DNA from 2 places in the Rahnella sp. NRRL B-41462 genome. Region 1 is predicted to be linked to the other one. Evidence: predicted binding sites of a transcription regulator. Region 1 holds the regulator's gene; the other holds the start of a gene.
The links. The regulator PurR, encoded in region 1, represses purine synthesis genes. The targets are predictions, from matches to a motif close to CANGCAAACGTTTGCNTG.
Positions count from the first base shown of each region.

Region 2: the regulator PurR is predicted to act here: its motif matches at 2,270-2,287, upstream of UC14_RS21890 (L-serine ammonia-lyase).

Region 1 is NZ_JYDF01000005.1:65,118-68,374, forward strand. It holds gene punC (purine nucleoside transporter PunC) at 1-347, opposite strand, end outside; gene punR (DNA-binding transcriptional activator PunR) at 484-1,389, shown strand; gene purR (HTH-type transcriptional repressor PurR) at 1,426-2,451, opposite strand; gene UC14_RS27260 (YnhF family membrane protein) at 2,786-2,875, shown strand; gene UC14_RS01720 (C40 family peptidase) at 3,041-3,257, opposite strand, start outside.
Region 2 is NZ_JYDF01000103.1:29,525-32,781, reverse strand. It holds gene pabB (aminodeoxychorismate synthase component 1) at 132-1,508, shown strand; gene UC14_RS21895 (CoA pyrophosphatase) at 1,505-2,107, shown strand; gene UC14_RS21890 (L-serine ammonia-lyase) at 2,315-3,257, shown strand, end outside.

The DNA.
Region 1 (3,257 bases):
TGCCAGGTGACTGCGGCGGCACAAACGCCCATCGCCTGTAAGAAGCGCAGGGCCAGAAGGGCGCGTACATTCTCAACCCAGATAACGCCCAGACAACCGACCGCAAACAGTGTCAGACCAAGAAGCAATACCGGTTTACGGCCGATCCTGTCTGACAACGGCCCCCATAACAACTGACCGAGAGCAAATCCGCCGAGAAAAATGCTCAGACTTGCGCTGATCATTCCGGGGCTGGTCATCAGACTGGTTTGCATGGCGCTGAACGCAGGCAGATACATATCAGTGGCTAAAAAGCCCAGCATGCTCAGTCCCGCAAGATAGAGCATAAATCCAAAGGAGGGTTTCATTATCGTCTCGTTAATTTATTTATTGCAGATGATGTGATGCAGATTACATACCGGAGGCGGAGTTTAACGCTTTGATAACAGGCTTGTGAAACGCTAATATTTGCACTCTGCTATCAAAAATATTGAAGGCTGAATTATGTGGTCAGAATACGCCCTTGAAGTGGTAGATGCCGTGGCAAGAACAGGTAGTTTTAGTGCGGCAGCGCAAGATTTGCACCGTGTGCCTTCTGCTATCAGCTATACCGTCCGTCAGCTTGAGCAGTGGCTGGCCGTGCCGTTGTTTGAACGTCGCCATCGTGACGTGGTACTGACGCCTGCGGGAAAGGTTTTTGTCGATGAAGCGCGGATTCTGACAAAAAAAATGATAGCCACGCGCCGGCAGTGTCAGCAGGTGGCGAACGGCTGGCGCGGCGAATTACGTGTGGCGGTTGACCGGATTGTAAAACCCGCACGGACACGGCGTCTGGTGCTCGATTTCTACCGCCATTTTGCGGACACCGAACTCATTATTCACTCAGAAGTGTTTAATGGTGTCTGGGATGCGCTGGTTGACGGGCGGGCAGACGTGGCGATCGGTGCTACACGCGCGATACCGGTTGGCGGGGGCTTCAGTTTTCGTGACATGGGATTTATGGACTGGCATTGCGTCGTCAGCCCGCAACATCCGCTGGCTCAGTTATCCGGCGCGCTGAATGATGATGAGTTGCGGCCTTATCCTGCACTCTGTCTGGAAGACACCTCCCGGACATTGCCTAAGCGGGATACATGGACGCTTGATAACCAGCGGCGGCTGGTCGTGCCAGACTGGACCTGTGCGCTGGAATGCCTGACCGAAGGCTTATGCGTGGGTATGATGCCGGTTCATCGCGTCACGCCGTGGATAGAACAGAAAAAGTTGCAGGTGCTGACGCTGGAAAATACGTTTCCCGACAGCCCGTGTTGCCTGACGTGGGATCAAAGCAATCCGTCACCCTCGCTGGCCTGGTTGCTGGAATATATGGGCGATACAGAAACCATGAATCAGGAATGGCTGCGTGATTAGAAAAAAACGCCTGCATCTGCAGGCGTTCGATATCTGTTAACGGCGGTAATCGCGGTACGGACCATCGGCTACGGAACGGCGTTCGACCAGTTTCGGATGCACCTCAATGGTCTGAGACTCTTCACGCTTACTGACAATTCTGTCCAGCAACATGGTAAAGGCCATTTCACCCAGACGTTCTTTCGGCTGATGCACGGTTGTCAGCGCGGGGGAGAAGTAACGGGCGTTACGCACATTGTCGTAACCGATCACGGAAATATCCTGAGGAACGCGCAGGCCCAGTTCGTCTGCGGCACAGATTGCGCCCATTGCCATCACATCGCCGCCACAAAATACGGCAGTCGGGCGGTGCTTCTGCATCAGAATTTTATGCATCGCCTGATAGCCCGATTCCGGCTCGAAATCGCCCTGAACCACCCATTCGTCACGCAGCGGAATATTGGCTTCAGTCAGTGCTTTCACAAAACCCTGGAAGCGGCCACCGCCGGTATTACGTGCCAGTTGGCCCGGGATCACCCCAATATCACGATGACCGCGTTCAATCAGATAACGCCCGGCCATGTAACCCCCTTCGAAAGCATTATCAATAATGCTGTCGGTGAAGTTCTTACGCGCTTCGCCCCAGTCCATGACCACCATTGGGATCGAACGGTGCTCCTCGAGCATATTGAGCAACTCATCAGGATATTCCGCGCACATCACCAGCAAGCCATCGACGCGTTTTTGCGCCAGCATTTGCAGGTAGGCTTGTTGTTTTTCCAGATTATTATGCGAGTTACACAAAATCAGCGTATAGCCTTTGGAGAAGCAGCTGTTTTCTACGGCTTCAATCACTTCGGCAAAATAGGGCGCTTCGCTGGAGGTGGCAAGCAGACCGATCGTTTTGGTGTTATTGACCTTCAGACTGCGGGCTACAGCACTCGGCGAGTAATGTAACTCTTTGATTGCAAGGAGAACCGCTTCTTTGGTTTCTTCGGCGACGAAACGTGTTTTATTGATGACGTGCGACACGGTTGTAGTGGAAACGCCAGCGCGCTTTGCGACATCTTTAATCGTTGCCATGTAAACAATGACTCCTGAACTCACGTGTTTCAGCACGTTAGCATTATGTTAATCGTTTGCTTGCGTGGATCTCACTGCTGGCTTCTAAAAGGGCAGTGAAATCGTTGGGTGGATTCTTCAGAATGAGGCGTGAAATGCTCTCGGGTGAAATCAACCGGCACACAGGCGTGTTAACCGACAATTTTCTCTTATAATGCAGGAAAGTGGAAGTAAAATTCTCAGGGATACATTGTCATTCAGCACAAGATTTTAAATGTTAATTATGCGAAAATGCGTTGGCACACAATTAGTGTGGCTTAAAAAATGCCACAATTTGATCCGAAAGGGGGGTTTGATGGACAGCAACCTGAAATTATCGTTGATCACCACGGTATGCGCTTTGCTTATGATTATCGCTTTCAGCTTCACTGCGGTGATGAACTGATTCAGTAAGTGAACCGCTATAAAAAAGGGCGATTCCTGTTACAGGAATCGCCCTTTTCAATTTTACGCAGTGGCCGTTACCGCCGATACTCTTCCCTGCAGAAACTCTTCGTTAAATGCTATTCAATGGCTGATTAGCGAAACTTCAGACTTAACGAATTGTTTATTATCGGATCGTTTTCGGCGTCATTACCCGGCGTGCACCCACATAATGATCTTGCCAGTAATCGTCGCCGAGAGAGGTGATTTTAATGTCTTCGCCCGTTCTTGGAGACTGAATAAACTTGCCGTTCCCCACGTAAACACCAACATGGTCTGCAGCGCCGCGGTTATTGATTCTGAAGAACACCAGATCACCGCTTTCAAGTTCGCCGCGTTTGACC
Region 2 (3,257 bases), on a different contig from region 1:
AAAGCCCGCGCAGTGCGGGGTTGCACAGTATACGCCTTATTCACGCAAATCGCCTGCGCTGCTTTCAGGCAGCCCGATCTGTGTTAGGATCCTGAAAAATAGTCACTGCGCCAGAGAAACTCATACCCGTCATGCCATTCGCCCAACCCGTTGTTTTCCATTCATTACCTTATCAACCCGATGCAATAACTGAACGGTTCGCGCCGCTTTCTGCTTTGCCGTGGGCGATGTTACTGCATTCAGGTTCGGCACAGCACCAGCATAATCGTTTCGATATTCTGGTGGCCGATCCGCTGATCACGCTGACCACACGTGGCAAGCTAACGCAGATTGAGCACAACGGCATGGCCGAAACCCGGACTGAAGATCCGTTTGCTTTACTGGAAGAGCAAATGGCAGTGGCCGGTTTACAGGCAGAAAGTTCAGCGGATTTTCCTTTTCTGGGCGGCGCACTGGGTTTGTTCGGTTATGACCTGGGGCGCAGGATAGAAACATTGCCTGAAACTGCGGAACGGGATATTGACCTGCCGGATATGGCGGTAGGGATTTATGACTGGGCGCTGATTGCCGATCACCATTTACAGCGCCTGACGCTGATTTGCCATGGTGACATTTCTGAACGTTTACGCTGGCTGGCCCAGTACCAACCTGTTCCTTCTCCTGCGCCTTTCTGTTTACATGCGCCGTGGCGGGCAAATATGAGCCGCGAAGAATACGGTGAGAAATTCCGTAAGATTCAGGAATATATTCACAGTGGTGATTGCTATCAGATCAATCTGGCGCAGCGGTTTTCGACGGAATACAGCGGCGATGAATGGCAGGCTTTCCTGCGCCTCAATCAGGCTAACCGCGCCCCTTTCTCCGCGTTTCTGCGTCTGCCGGAAAATGCCGTTGTCTGTCTTTCACCCGAGCGTTTCATCTGGCTGAAAGACGCTGAGATCCAGACCCGTCCGATTAAGGGAACGCTGCCGCGCTGCGAAGATCCGACTGAGGATATGCAGCAGGCAGAACGACTGGCGGCATCGGAAAAGGATCGCGCCGAAAACCTGATGATTGTCGATTTGCTGCGTAACGATATCGGCCGCGTGGCGACACCCGGCAGTGTGCGGGTGCCGGAGCTGTTCGTTGTGGAGCCCTTCCCCGCCGTCCATCATCTGGTCAGCACGATCACCGCCCGGTTACCCGAAACCTGTCACGCCAGCGCCTTATTGCGTGCCTGTTTCCCCGGTGGCTCCATTACCGGTGCGCCCAAAGTGCGTGCCATGGAAATTATCGAAGAACTTGAACCGCACCGGCGCAACGGCTATTGCGGCAGCATTGCATATCTGAGTTGCTGCGGCACGATGGACAGCAATATCACCATCCGCACATTGCTCACCGCACAGGGCAAAATTTACTGCTGGGCGGGTGGCGGGATCGTCGCTGACAGTCAGGAACAGGCGGAATATCAGGAAACTTTTGATAAGATTGCCCGTATTCTGCCTGAATTAGGAGAAATACAGCCGTGACGCTGCTGGAACAACACGCGCCCTTACAGACGTTTTCACCTGCCGTGGAAGATTTCATCCTGCGTTTTCAATTGCAGCAGCCGCGCCTGCCTGCTGCGGCGTTGCGCGGAACCCGCCACGCCGCTGTGTTGATCCCGATTATTTGTCGTCCGGAACCGACCCTTTTACTGACGCGCCGGTCCGATCAGTTGCGTAAACACGCCGGCCAGGTCGCCTTTCCCGGTGGTGCAGCAGATGCTTCCGATGCCTCGATTATTGCCACCGCATTACGCGAAGCGCATGAAGAGGTCGCGATCCCCCCTGAACAGGTTCATATATTAGGCACACTGTCGCCGCAGGACAGCAGCAGCGGTTTTCAGGTCACGCCGGTTATCGGGCTGTTGCCTGTTGATGTACCACTGCATCCCGCGGAAGATGAAGTCGCCGAGTTGTTTGAAATGCCGCTGCGGGAAGCCTTTGATCTCGCACGTTATCACCCCCTGGATATTCACCGCAGAGGCACTCATCACCGGGTTTATCTGTCCTGGTATCAGCAACAATTTGTCTGGGGGCTGACGGCGGGAATCATCCGTCAGTTGGCCCGGCAGGTTGAAGTCTGAGCTCAGTGATTACATTACGATCACACTTTTGCATCAAATAAGTTTATTTCATGCGAAAAATGAAACTTTTGCCTCTCAGCCCTTTTAAACTATAAGTCTATCCATAAGAACAAGAGACCCGTCCATAAGGGCTGTCTCTGGTGTTGGTTCATTTATGGAAGCCAGGGATCCCGTTCCCTGCCGCAATCTATTACAGGAGTATTCGACGTGATTAGCGTTTTCGACATGTTCAAGGTCGGGATTGGCCCTTCCAGTTCCCATACTTTGGGCCCGATGAAAGCAGGCAAACAGTTCGCTGATGACCTGCTGGAAAAGGGCATGATGCCTGCCGTTACGCGTGTCGCCGTGGACGTTTTTGGTTCTTTGTCTCTGACAGGTAAAGGCCACCACACAGATATCGCCATTATTTTAGGTCTGGCGGGCAATCAGCCAGATACCGTCGACATCGACGGCATTCCACATTTTATCCGCGACGTTGAGCAACGTGAGCGTCTGCCGCTGGGCGGAACCCAGCATGAAGTCGATTTCCCACGTGATACCGGTATGGTGTTCCGCGGGGAGAATTTACCGCGTCACGAAAACGCCATGCAAATTCACGCTTTTGCTGGCGACAAGATGATTTACAGCAAAACCTATTACTCGGTCGGCGGCGGCTTTATCGTTGATGACGAGCATTTCGGTCAGCCTGTGCTGGATGAAGTGGCGGTGCCGTACAGCTTTAATTCGGCCAGTGAAATGCTGGCAAAATGTAAGGAAACCGGGCTGTCATTATCCGGCCTGGTGATGAAAAACGAGCTGGCGCAGCACAGTAAGCAGGACATTGAGCAGTATTTCGAGAAGATCTGGCACACCATGCAGGCCTGTATCGATCGCGGCCTGAATACCGAAGGCGTTCTGCCTGGCCCGTTGCGGGTGCCGCGTCGTGCTTCTGCCCTGCGCCGGATGCTGGTGTCAAACGACAAACTTTCCAGTGACCCGATGAACGTGATCGACTGGGTGAATATGTTTGCCCTCGCGGTTAACGAAGAAAATGCGGCGGGCGGACGTGTCGTGACGGCGCCCACCAACGGCGCATGCGGCATTGTGCCTGCGGTGCTGGCGTATTATGACCAGTTCATTCAGTCGGTCAGCCCGGACATTTATCTGCGTT